2 regions of the Paraburkholderia sp. BR14312 genome follow, and region 1 is predicted to be linked to the other one. Evidence: predicted binding sites of a transcription regulator. Region 1 holds the regulator's gene; the other holds the start of a gene.
The links. The regulator LexA, encoded in region 1, represses DNA repair genes until DNA is damaged. The targets are predictions, from matches to a motif close to ACTGTATNNNNATACAGT.
Positions count from the first base shown of each region.

Region 2: the regulator LexA is predicted to act here: its motif matches at 3,906-3,923, upstream of dinB (DNA polymerase IV).

Region 1 covers NZ_JBFPKI010000007.1:286,501-293,160, reverse strand. The annotation lists gene AB3X98_RS21450 (ABC transporter permease) at 1-262, opposite strand, end outside; gene nodI (nodulation factor ABC transporter ATP-binding protein NodI) at 306-1,220, opposite strand; gene AB3X98_RS21440 (universal stress protein) at 1,542-2,012, shown strand; gene AB3X98_RS21435 (DUF2939 domain-containing protein) at 2,074-2,757, opposite strand; gene AB3X98_RS21430 (hypothetical protein) at 2,854-3,231, opposite strand; gene lexA (transcriptional repressor LexA) at 3,296-3,946, opposite strand; gene AB3X98_RS21420 (sulfate ABC transporter substrate-binding protein) at 4,240-5,298, shown strand; gene cysT (sulfate ABC transporter permease subunit CysT) at 5,448-6,344, shown strand; gene cysW (sulfate ABC transporter permease subunit CysW) at 6,344-6,660, shown strand, end outside.
Region 2 covers NZ_JBFPKI010000015.1:126,454-133,113, forward strand. The annotation lists gene lhpH (trans-3-hydroxy-L-proline dehydratase) at 1-201, opposite strand, end outside; partial or broken gene AB3X98_RS34645 (FCD domain-containing protein) at 464-670, shown strand; gene AB3X98_RS34650 (phospholipase D-like domain-containing protein) at 794-2,569, shown strand; gene dinB (DNA polymerase IV) at 2,639-3,784, opposite strand; gene AB3X98_RS34660 (enoyl-CoA hydratase-related protein) at 4,428-5,204, shown strand; gene AB3X98_RS34665 (MarR family winged helix-turn-helix transcriptional regulator) at 5,236-5,670, opposite strand; partial or broken gene AB3X98_RS34670 (AraC family transcriptional regulator) at 5,769-5,972, opposite strand; gene AB3X98_RS34675 (porin) at 6,157-6,660, opposite strand, start outside.

The DNA.
Region 1 (6,660 bases):
CTGCCGCGAGAAACGCGATGTACGAGACGCCGTCGACGTGCCCGACCATCAGCCCGAGCCCGAAGCCCAGACCGAAGAGATAGATCATCGGATCGGCGAGATTGCCGAACATCGACGCGAGGGCGAGCTTGCGCCAGACCAGATAGTTGCGCCGCCATACGGCCATCCAGTGCGTCGCGTTCGAAGGCAGCGCAGCGCGCGGCTCGCGCACGCTCGCATGTTCGGGGCGCGAGGGCGTCGGGTTGTTGGTGCGTGTCTGCATGGTGTCCTTGGCGATTCGTACGCGGGCGTTGATCCTGCCGCCGTTAATCCTGCATCTCGCGGCCCGTGAGCCGCAGGAACACGTCTTCGAGATTCGCGGGCCGGTGCAGATAGCGCAAATCAGAGCGATGGCGCAGCTTCGCATGGACAGGCGCAGGGTCGTCGACATAACAGAACAGCGTCTCGCCGCTGATCTCGGTGCGCTTCGCGTCGGCCGCAAGTTCATCGCGCAACGCGACCGGGTCCGGTCCGTACACCTCGATCACATCGCAGCCGATCTCCGATTCGATCAGCGCCTTGGGTGCGCCCTCGGCGATCTTGCGGCCTTCCTCGATCACGCAGACCCGATTGCAAAGCCGTTCGGCCTCCTCCATGAAATGCGTGGTGAGGAGAATCGTTTTGCCGCGCGCGAGCAGCGAGCGCAGCCGCTCCCAGATCAGATGCCGTGCCTGTGGATCGAGGCCCGTAGTGGGCTCGTCCATCACAAGCACGTCCGGGTCGTTCACGAGCGCGCGCGCGAGTGTGAGACGTCGACGCATGCCGCCTGAGAGTTCGCCCACGCGTGCGTCGGCCTTGCTTTCGAGGCGCGCGAATTCGAGCAACGGCGCGACGAGCTCGCGCGTTTCGCGCGCGGACAAGCCGAAGTAGCGGCCGAACACGAGCAGGTTCTCGCGCACGGTGAAGTCGGGGTCGAGATTGTCGAACTGCGGCACCACCCCCACGCGCTGGCGGGCGTGGCGCGCGCGCGCCGGCACCGGCTCGCCGCACAGGCTGATGCGACCCGCATCGGGCGAAACGATGCCGAGCAGCATGCGCAGTGTCGTGGTTTTTCCCGCGCCGTTCGGGCCGAGCAGTCCGAAGCACTCGCCGGGAACGACGTCGAACGACAGGCCGTTGACGACCGTCCTGTCTCCATAATGTTTGATGACCTGCTCGAATTCGATGGCGGGTGCGGGCATGGACCGGTTGAACGTGAGTCGATCGGGCATCGCGCGAGTCGCTCGAAGTACCGAACGAAAAATCGCACGAAACGAGGCGGCCCATTTTAGTGCATTGCTGCGCGGCGGGTCGGGCGTCGCTCACAAGTGTTTTGACGATGCACGAGGTAAATGCATGTCGCGGCAAGCATCCAGCACTGTGCAAGATGCATGCGCCGATTGGGACGCGCCTGGCGTTTTTCGATGCACACCTGGCGTTTTCCAGCCCTTGCGTGTGGAATTGCGGCGCACCATCATGAGAATCGCACAGCCTGCAAATCACGCGGGCGGGGAGAAGCGATCATGGCGAGCTATAAAAAAATTCTGCTCTGTTACGACGGCTCGCGCGAAGGCCGCAAGGCGCTGCGGTGCGGCGCCGATCTTGCACTCGATCTGCAGGCCGAGACGCACTTGCTCTCGGTCGTCGACATGCGTTCGACGATCGCCCAGAGCGCCGGCCTGTTGACCGACGTGGCCTGCGGCCGCTTCGAGGAAACGGCGCGCGAGATTCTTCAGGAAGGCGTGGACTGGCTAACTGAGCGCGGCGTGCGCGCTCAGGGGCATTTCGCGTTCGGTCATCCGATCGACGAAATCGCGAATCTGGCCAACGAGCTGAATGCCGACCTCGTGGTGGTGGGCCACCGCTGCCGCACAGGGCTCTCGCGTTGGTGGATGGGCGCCGGCAACACGCCGCTGCTCGACCGCGTTTCGTGCAGCATTCTCGTGGCGTGTTCGTCGGCGGCTGAGGAAAAGCAGCAGCAAGCCGCCGCGTAGGGGATCGAGCGGGCCGGCTCGCCTGGAACCGGCCTGTTAGCGCTGCCACTGCCGATCTGTCTCAGTTCGAGACGTTTCCTTCGCTTAGCTCGACCGCCGAGAGCTTCCACGAGAAGAGCCCGTGACGCTGCAGGATGGCGGCGTAGTGCTCGCCCGTACTGCCGCGGTCCCACGTGAGCGCGAACTCATTGAGGCCGCGATAGCCCGCCGTGGTCACCGGCCGCGCCTCGGGCGCGGGGGTGCCGGATACGGCCGGGGCCGGTGGCGCGGCGGAGGCGGGTGCCGATTGCGGCGGCTCTGCCGATTGCGCGGATGGCGCGCCGGATTCCGCTGGCGGCGGCGCGTGTGGCCGGTCGCCGGGCTTGCCCGTCGGCGGCATGCCATCGAGCAGGGCGGCCACGCCTTCCGGTGTGGCGTAGGCATCCACGAGCGGACTAATCAGTGCCGCGCCAATTACGGCGCCGAGGATCAGCAACGGATTGCTGCTGTGCTGCCCCTCGACGCGCCGGTGCAGCATCTCGCCCACCTGCTGTTTCAGGCTCAGGCGCAGCGCAGGGTAATCGACGTATTCGTTGAGCGCGACGGCGTCACGCGCGTCGGCCGCGGCTTTCATGTGTTTCACCGCGATATAGGGCGACGCATAGGCGTAGCCGATCGCGGCAACGACCATTGCGACGGCGACCGTGATCGCAACGGGCTTTTTCCAGCCTTGGGTCTTGCGCGGGGTAGAGAGAGATTCCGTCATCGGCATAGGGCAAATCGTTTAAACACGGTGTTGACCGCAAACCGGGCCAAACGATCCCGCCCGTAACCTCTTCTCACATTTGGGCAGCGTTGCTGCTTACTTCGCGAGTGCCGCGGGCAGGTCGCTGTGCTGCTCGGCGATGCAGCGGTCGATTGCGCGGCAAACCGCGTCGACCGTGCCGACTAGGATGAGCCGCGACGGACCCTGATAGACGCGCACGGGCGCGCGGCGCATGGGCTGTTCGGTGTTGAGCGTGCTGTTGAGCGACACGCGCGCAAACGCCGGCTGTGCCGAGGGCAGCACGGGCAGGTCGGCTGCGCTGGCCGCCACCATCTCAGGCGAGTCTTCGAAGAGCGAGCCGCTCAGTGCGGCAGCCGAATCGCGGACTTCGCGGACCGCGCACGAGGCGATTCCACGGAGATGGCGAAGGCGGCCGAATTGGCGGAAGGGCAGCAGGCGGGCAAGACGTTCCATGACTCTCTCCAGGTATGCGCAGATGGTGCGCAAACAATGTGCAAACCGCGCTCAGACGGATTCCTTAGAATTCGGTGGGGCGGATCAGCCCGACCGCGATGCCTTCGAGCGCGAATTCCGCGCTGCCGGCCTCGACGAAAATATTGTCGTAATCGGGGTTCTCGGCGATCAGCTCGAGCCCGTTCGGACGGCGCTTCAGGCGCTTGACGGTCACGTCGTCGCCGAGGCGCGCCACGATGATCTGGCCGTCTTTCGCTTCGGCCTTTTTCTGCACGGCGAGCAGGTCGCCGTCGAGGATGCCGGCGTCGCGCATGGAAAGGCCGCGCACCTTCAACAGGTAGTCGGGGCGGCTCGAGAAGAGCGCCGGGTCGCACATGTAGTTCTGCGAGATGTGCTCCTGCGCGAGGATCGGGCTACCCGCAGCGACGCGGCCGACGAGCGGCAGCGAGAGCTGCATGATGCTCGGGTGCGGGAGCGTGAACTGGTGCGGCAGGTCGTCGGGCCCCGGCACGAGGCGGATGCCGCGCGAGGCGCCCGCAGCCAGTTCGATCACGCCCTTGCGCGCCAGCGCACGCAGATGCTCCTCCGCGGAGTTGGCGGAGCTGAAGCCGAGTTCCGCCGCGATCTCGGCGCGCGTGGGCGGAAAGCCCGTGCGCTCGATGGCCCGGCGAACCAGATCGAAAACCTGCTGCTGTCGTGCGGTGAGTTTGGTCATGGCGCCACTGTATGTTTGAACAGGTAACTGTATTTTTATACAGTACTCGCCACTTTTCAAGTGTTACTTGAAGTTCATCGACTGAACGTTGCCATCAGGCCGTTTTCCCGTGTTTGCGCGGATGAAACCGCGCTCTAACAGCGACTTCCTCTGTCCTTACCACTTTTGCGTATTAAAAAATAAGAAAACATCATTTTTAATAATGTAAGGGGATCGCTAGACTGGCCTCCATCGTTAGCTGCGGTTTCATCAATGAGCGCAAACGAGCACACACGAGAACGGAGAACAGATAGATGGGCACGACACATACGGGGCGCGCGGGCTGGCTGAAAACACTGGCGGCAAAACTGGTCATCGGCGTTGCGCCGCTCGTCGGCGTCACGGCGATGGCGGCTATGGTGCCGCTGGCCGCTCACGCGGATACATCGCTGCTCAACGTCTCCTACGATCCGACGCGCGAGCTGTACCAGGACATCAACGAAGCCTTCATCAAGCAGTGGAAGGCGAAGACGGGCGAAACGCTCACCATCAAACAGTCGCATGGCGGCTCGGGCGCACAGGCGCGCTCGGTGCTCGACGGTCTGCAGGCCGACGTCGCGACGCTCGCGCTGGCATGGGACATCGACGCGCTCGCCAACAAGGGCATCGTCGCGAAGGACTGGCAAAAGCGCCTGCCCGACAACGCCTCGCCATACACGTCGACCATCGTGTTCCTCGTGCGCAAGGGCAACCCCAGGCACATCAAGGACTGGGACGATCTGACCAAGCCGGGTGTCTCGATCGTCACGCCGAATCCGAAGACCTCGGGCGGCGCGCGCTGGAACTATCTCGCGGCGTGGGCGTATGCGCTGCACCAGCCGGGCGGCAACGAGCAGAAGGCGAAGGACTTTGTCACGAAGCTCTACAAGAACGCGGGCGTGCTCGACTCGGGCGCGCGGGGAGCCACGACGAGCTTCGTGCAGCGCGGCATCGGCGATGTGCTGATCGCATGGGAAAACGAAGCATTTCTCTCGCTCAAGGAGTTCGGCCCGGACAAGTTCGAGATCGTGGTGCCTTCGGTGAGCATTCTGGCTGAGCCGCCGGTTGCCGTGGTGGACAAGGTCGTCGACAAGAAGGGCACGCGCAAGGAGGCCGAAGCCTACCTGCAGTTCCTCTATAGCGAAGAGGGCCAGGAGATCGCCGCGAAGAACTTCTACCGTCCGCGTTCGGACAAGGTCCCGGCGGCGCTCACGGCGAAGTTTCCGAAGCTCAAGCTCTACACGGTCGACGACACGTTCGGCGGCTGGCCCAACGCGCAGAAGACGCATTTCGCGGATGGCGGCGTGTTCGATTCGATCTATCAGCCGCAGTAAAGCTGTCGAGCAGTCAAGCAGCAGGCGGTCAAGCAGTAAGCGGTCCGCATAACGACGTGATCGCATAACAACGAAGCGCGCCTACGGGCGCGCTTTTCGGCGCGAATCTGCAACGCACGAATCGCGCAACCCATGTCTGGACGATGAGCATGACAACGTTTCGATTGCGCAAGCCCAGTGCGCTGCCTGGCTTCGGTTTGACGCTTGGCATCACGGTGGCCTATCTGAGCCTCGTGGTGCTCATTCCGCTTGCCGCCACCTTTCTCAAGACGGCGACACTCGACTGGAGCCAGTTCGTGCGCGCCGTGTGGTCGCCGCGCGTGATCGCGTCGTACCGGCTCACGTTCACCGCCGCGCTCGGCGGGGCGCTGATCAACGCGGTATTCGGCTTCCTGCTCGCGTGGGTGCTCGTGCGCTATAGGTTTCCGTTCAAACGGGTGATCGATGCGCTCGTCGATCTGCCGTTCGCGCTCCCGACTTCCGTGGCGGGCATTTCGCTCGCCGCCGTGTATGCCGGCAATGGCTGGATCGGCCAGTTCCTGCAGCCGCTCGGTCTGAAGATCGCCTTCACGCCGCTCGGCGTGCTCGTGGCGCTGACCTTCATCGGCTTGCCGTTCGTCGTGCGCACGGTGCAGCCGGTGCTCGAGGACTTCGAGCGCGAACAGGAAGAGGCCGCTGCGTGCCTCGGCGCCTCGCGCTGGCTCACGTTCCGCCGTGTCGTGCTGCCCGCGGTGCTGCCGGCGCTCCTCACGGGTTTCGCGCTCGCGTTCGCGCGTGCGCTGGGCGAGTACGGCTCGGTCATCTTCATCGCCGGCAACGTGCCGATGAAGTCGGAGATTACGTCGCTGCTCATCATCACCAAGCTCGAGCAGTACGACTATGCGGGCGCAACGGCGCTTGCCGTGATGATGCTCTGCGTCTCGTTCGTCATGCTGCTGCTCATCAATTCGCTGCAGTGGTATTTGCAGCGCCGCACGAGCCGGGGTGTAACGGCCGGCAGCGCGCCGAATGCCGTGGTGGCCGCAACCGTCGCGGGAGGTGCGTAATGAGCACGCGGCCGCAACAACGAAGTACGCGCCGGCCGGACCCGGTCACCGAATCACCGTGGGTGCGCTGGCTGCTGACCGGCATTGCGCTCGCGTTTCTCGCGCTGTTTCTCGTGGTGCCGCTCGTCGCGGTGTTCTGGCAGGCGCTGTCGAAGGGTATCGGCTTCTACTTCACGTCGCTCGTCGATCCCGACGCGCTCTCCGCGATCAAGCTCACGCTCATCACCGCGGCGATCGCGGTGCCGTTGAATCTGGGCTTCGGCCTCGCGGCGTCGTGGGCGATCGCGAAGTTCGAGTTTCGCGGCAAGGCGCTGCT
Region 2 (6,660 bases), on a different contig from region 1:
CAGATAGCCGCCGTACATATCGGCGTGACCGCGCGGCTCGAACATCAACGCGGTGCGGATTTCGTCGGCGTTTTCCTTGAGCCACGCACGACGCTTCACGATCGTGTCGCCGGGCAGGCGAGGCAATCCGCTGGTGACGATGCGGAATGCTTCGCCGCCGGTATGCACTTCGACGGTCGTTATCGTGCGAGTAGTCTTCATGATGTTTTTACGCTATTGACTCACTGGCCGTACGGAACCGGCAGGCCGTCCATTTCTCGGGCGCAATGTGGAACCAATCTATACCACTTGTGGTGGATAGCACGAAATGTGTCAATGTGGACTTAAACTAGACCAAAAAGTCTCGTCAGGTCCGGAAAATTGGTTTCTTCGCATGAACATGCCGCCAAGGCCAGCAGGGAGTGGTCGCGAAAGTGGTATGTTTGAGAACAACTCAAGGCGCACCGAGAACTCACGATGACCGCTTGCGGAAGAAATTGCATCGACCATGGGCCAGTCGCTGTGCAAGCGACTCAAGGACGATGGGATTGACGACCCGGCTCGCATTCGGCTGTACGTTGCCGAGCATCGTCTGATTTACGAAGCCATTGTCTGCGGAGACGCCGATGCGGCGGCGTTCTATGTCGAGCAGCATATTCATCGGGTGCAGAGAGATATCACGCCGCAGTAAGTGACTTTATTGCGGCTCCCGGCAGCGTCATCGAAACGACATCCAGGCAACATGCTTCGTTCACCGTTTCAACAAACTGATGGTTGAAACTGGGGCCTTTGGCTAATACAGCAGAGGTGAACGATGTCGACGAAGGTCCGCAGCTATCTCTCCCCGACGCTGGTTTTACTCGCGCTCGACTGGCCGGACGGTGCGACACGTGCCGACTTCCTCGGTTTCGCTATTGAACGCGCCCCGGGCTTCACTAGCCCGGACGGTAAATCCCATGAGACGAGCAGCTGGCTCCCTAATCGAATCACGTTCAAGGGGCCCGTGCCGGACGGTAAACCCGATGCGCCTTCGAATATCGCGCCGATTCAAAAATTCATGTGGTGGGACGCGCGCATCGAGGAAGCCGACAGAGGCAAGCAATTCAGGTACACCATCTACCCGGTAGTCGGTACGCCGGACAATCTGAATCTGCTGAACACAGAGGCGAGTTCGTGCGAGGTCACGTTACCGGCGCATATCGAAGACGGCGTGGGTACCTGGTTCAACCGCGCGGTGGTGAGCTCGCAGGCTTTCGCACGACAAGTGAAGGCGATGGGAATCGATCCGCATACCGCGCCGCCGGCCGCACAGGCGTTTGAACTTCGTACGTGGCTCGCCAACGATATGCAGCTCGTGTTCAAGGAAATATTCCAGGACGCGTCGCGCGCTGCAGCAGCCGTCTATCACCTGACCGACCCGCTTTGGGCGATCCCGGCGTTCAAGGAGTTCGGAACCGCTCACGGCAAAGCCAATGTCGCCGTCGTATACGACTCGCATCGAGTTCGCGAAAAAGGCAAAGCGCCCGCTGCATCGCCCAATCAACCCACGGTCGATGAACTGGACAACGTCGTGACGTTCTGCCCGCGTGACAAGACGCACATCATGCACGACAAGCTCATCGTGACGGATAGGGGCGATCGGCAAGGCAACCCGGCATTCGTGGTTGCGGGTTCTGCGAATTTCACGACAGAAGGCATTACGGAGCAGGCCAACGTACTTCATCTGTTCGATTCGGCAGACCTCGCGAAACTGTACGACGACAGAACGAAAGCCATCGCCGGCAATCCGCCGATCAACCAGACCGCCGAACTCACGAATGGCTGGTCCGATTCCGTGACGGTGGGAAGCGCAGCCGTGCGCGTTTGCTTCTCTCCGGAAACGAAAACCAGACGTACCCAGATCGATACCATCGTCGAAGCGATAGGAAAGGCGCAGCATTCGGTTTTGTTCTGCCTCTTCATGCCGACAGACGAACCGCTTCGCGACGCCTGCTTTGCCGCCGGCGACAAGGGGCTCATGATGTTCGGCCTCGTCAACAATATCAGCGAAAAGTCCGCTGAGAATGCGCAAGAGGCGCAAAAAGCGGGAGAGGCAGTGAGTACGACTGCGCTGGCAAACCTCGCGCTCTATCATCGAAGCAGGGAAAACCGCGACGTCATCGATGCATCGTACTTTTCCCCGGCGACCGTGCCTGAAGGTTTCGAACCCGAGCTCCGCCTCTTTCCCGGCGAAGTCGCGCCCAGTTACGCGCCGGTCATTATCCACCATAAGTTCATCGTCATCGACGCCGAAGGAGACAATCCGATTGTCTACACGGGCTCGGCCAACATGAGCAACAACTCCGAGCATTTCAACGACGAGAATCTGCTCGAAATACAAGACAAGCGAATCGCCGCCATTTACCTCGCGGAATTCATGCGGTTGTACGAGCACTATCGTGCGCGCGCCGTTGGCATCGAGGAGCAGCAGCATAGAACCGTGCAACGGCTGTTGCTACAGCCCGACCGCAAGTGGGCCGACAAGTATTACAAGGCGAATAGTCCGGAGGAGAAGGCGCGGATTGCGTTGGCATCGGAGCCGGCCAGTTGATGCATTCGCTTCTGTGTTTGCGAAGTCACCGTGCACGCCTCGCACGACGGGGGCGCTGCGCGTTGCCGGCTAAAAATCCAGCGTGAGCTGAGGCGACTCGTTACTGGAAGCTTCTCCGGTGTGTTGGAGGTTGCCGGCCTTCACCCCTAGCAGCCTGATGGATTTAACGAGTTCGACTCTTTTCAGGCACTCAGTCGCCGCGCGCCGCAATGCTTTCGCGTCATCAATAGGCTCAGGAAGCGTGACGTCACGCGTGACAGTCTTGAAGTCATTAAAGCGCAGCTTGATGCCGATCTTCCTGGCCAGATAGCCTTTTCGCTGGAGGTCGAGCGCCACCTGTTCGCATAGGCGGGTAAACGCTGCGCCCAGTTCCTGTCGATGCCGCACCGCGTGCAGATCGCGCTCGAATGTGGTTTCGCGACTCATCGAGACGGGCTCGCTATACGTCACCACCGGCCTGTCATCTAGTCCGTGTGAAACTCTGCGAAGCCACGCCCCGTAGCTTCGTCCGAAGTTTTCGATGAGCCAGTGCTCGTCGCGCGCAGCGATCTCACCGATGGTCGTGATTCCAAAAGACGCAAGCTTGGCGGCCGCCTTGGGGCCAACGCCGTTGATCTTGTTTGCGGCCATTGGCCAAATCCTGGATTGCACGTCCTCCGGCGTCAGGATTGTGATTCCGTCCGGCTTTTGCATATCGGAGCACAGCTTGGCGAGCAGCTTGTTTGGCGCGATACCGACGGAGCATGTGAGATTGGTTGCTTCGAAGACGGCGGATTTCAACTTGCGCGCGATTGCCTCCGAATCGCCATTCGTGAGTGAAACGTCTGCGTAGACCTCGTCGATTCCAACGTCTTCCATGTTCGAACTGATTGACCGGACGGCATCCTTGAACAGTCGCGAGTACGTTCGGTAGAGGTCGAAATTCACTGGAAGGAGAATCGCATCTGGCGCTAACCGGGCGGCTTTCATGGCGGGCATTCCGGAATGAACGCCGAGCGCGCGAGCCTCGTAGGTCGCGGTCGTCAGGACACCTCTGCCCACATAGTCGCGCAGGCGCGAGAATTCGCGAGTGCCGTCCGGCTTCGTTCGGGGCGTATCCGAGCGACGGCCAGCAACCACCATGGCTTGGCCTCGTAGCTCCGGATACTGCGAAAGTTCACACGACGCAAAGAATGCGTCCATGTCGATGTGGGCTATGCGCCGATCATCTGGCATGCCTTGGTACTCAAAAATAGCTCTCGATGGCTCCGCGCGACCGGCGCGCTACTCATCATCGGGTATGGCGGCAGGAGCAGCGGGACGACGGCACCGTGCGTCCTGTGGAAAATTGAATGGAACTGTACATTTATACAGTCACTTTGTCAGGATACTGGAGCTGATTCGGAGATATTTTTTTGAGTGCGGAGATGTTCGCAAACGGCTCCTCCGCGGACGCCGCCGCTCTGACTGTGGCATCCAGGAAAAAGCCCGCCAATGCGGCGGGCTGTTGCGAACAGGCTGGTGGAGCAGCCTGTCATGTTTCAGTCCTGGCGCGGGTGCAAACGCCGGTAGACGCTCCAGATCGCCACGGCGACGATCACGACGACAGCGGTGAGAATAAGCATGTTCAGTCCTCCGGTTGCTTGTCTGTTTGGTAATGCTTCAATGCTACGGAGCTTGGGTGCGCGCGAGGAGTGGCGCGACGTCGCGAATGGAATACCTGGTCGAATTCTGGTCCGCTACGAATTTTCGCCTTCAAACGTCTTCAGGAGCGAGGGTTCGCGAGCAGGCCCCGAATTACATGGCATCGACCGTCCGGTTTACTTTGCATGCGAACTACCTATATACTTCGCATGCAAACTAAATTTCAGGAGAGCACATGAGCGCGGAGATTCACGTCGAACAAGCCGACGGCATTCTGACGATTACGCTGGCCCGACCGGACAAGAAGAATGCATTGACGAACGAGATGTATGGCGCGCTGGCAGACATCATCGAGAATGCGGAGCACGACAGCGATGTCCGCGTATTGCTGCTGCAAGGGGACGGAGACATGTTCACCGCGGGCAACGATGTGGGCGAGTTCGCAGCCATTGCATCGGGGAAGGGGCCCAGTGAGCGACACGTGCATCGCTTTTTGCACGCCCTGGCGAAGTCGAGCGTGTCCATCATCGCGGCGGTTCAGGGCAAGGCGGTCGGTATTGGCACGACGCTTCTACTGCACTGCGACTACGTCCTGCTCGCGCCAGACGCAGAACTGATCACGCCGTTCGTCAATCTCGCGCTCGTCCCCGAGGCGGCGTCCAGCTACCTGCTTCCGCTGCGCGTCGGCCACGTGCGGGCGTTCGAGATGTTTGCGCTGGGCGAGCCGCTCGACGCGCAAACCGCTGTCGCGTGGGGTCTCGCCAACAAGGTCTGCGCAAAGGATCAACTACGCGACGACGCACGCAGGATGGCGGAAAGAATCGCCGCCAAGCCGGCCGGTTCACTGAGCGCCATGAAAAAGCTGATGCGCGAAGCCGAAACCCTGGTTGCGCAAATGGACAGCGAGAGCGCGAAGTTTCAGGAGCGGCTGACGAGCGCCGAGGCAAGAGAGGCATTCGCGGCCTTTGCCGAGAAGCGCAAGCCGGACTTCGCGAAGGTTGCCCGGCACTAGCCAGTGCCTTGCTGGCCGGCCACGGTCGAGGTTACGCGTCGCCGTCTTCGGCGAGCGGAAACCTGGTCTGCAGGCTGGTCAGCCACCGCGCTACGACGTCGATCTCCGCTTCCGTAAATCCTTCGGTCAATCGGGCGTTCAAGTCTTTCATGCGAAGCTTCGACTTTTGGCGCGCGGTACGTCCTGCTTGCGTCAACCACAGGCGCGACACCCGGCCATCGGTCTCGTCAGCCCGACGTTCGATCAACCCTGCCTTTTCGGTCCGGTCAGCGAGACCGCTCATGCCTGGTGCGCCCAGATCCAGCGCAGCAGCGGCTTCGCTCATGAGTGCGCCGTTGCGATCACCCAAAAAAAACAGCAGCCCGGCCTGGGCTGCTGTGACGCCGCCTCCGGCCGCGCGCGTTTGCGACCACCGTTGCAGCCGGCGCTGTCCGACGTTCAATAGATAGACGAGGCGATGTTTCATTTCCGCGCAGATAACATTGTGCGATTTAGTTCGCGTGCGAATTATATCATGCGGTGATCGACCCTTTCGAAAGGGCGCGAAGACGTTCAATGGCTTGCGGCCGTCGCGACAATCCCACTGGCCACGAACGGCTGATTGAGCACGGGTACACCCGCCTCTTGGACCCACGGCGTGGTGGTGAGGTCCGTGCATGCGGGAACGCCTTGCAGCAGGCCCAGCTTCGCGAGTATCGGCGTGGCGGAGCACTGTGCTCCGAGCAGCTGGCGCGTTGGGTCGAGCCGGAGTTGAGACATCAGCGCAGCATGGACTGGCGACGGCGGCTATTGAACGGCGCGCGGGATGACGAAATGCGTCTGGCAGGGCCGATCATGAATGAAAAAACACCCCAAAGATTGGATCGACGTCCAACTCTTGGGGTGCAATTCACTAGCCAGGATTTCTTTGTCGGGGCAATGCGTCCACGCCCCCGAGCTTCTGAACCTGCTATTAGAACCGGTGGTACATGCCAATGTTGGCTTGAACCTGGTTGCCGCCCGACGCCGTGTTGCCGAAGTCGGCAGCCGAAGCCTGAGCGCCCTGAGCATGAACGTAGGCACCCATGACGTATACCGACGTGAGCTTCGACAGCGCGTACGTAGCACCCAGCGAGGCCTGGTTGATCGAAGCCATCGTGCGGCCTTCAGCGGCTTGCGCAGGCGTGGCTGCCGAACCGTAGACGTACGTGTACCCAGCAGCCAGCGACAGCGCCGGGGTTGCCTGGTACTGCAGAAGGGCGCCCACTACGTTGAAGTGGATCGACGCCTGGCCGTCGTTGCCCTCGTATTGAGCGTTCGAGTACCGAAGGCCAGCCGTGTACCGGCCAAACTCGTATTGGCCAGCGATTTGAGCGATGCCCGCGCTCTTGAACGCATTGCCACCGTAGTAGCCCGAGCTCGGATAGCCCAGCGCACCACCGAACGACGGTTGTGCCGTTGCGTTCTGCCAGCCGTT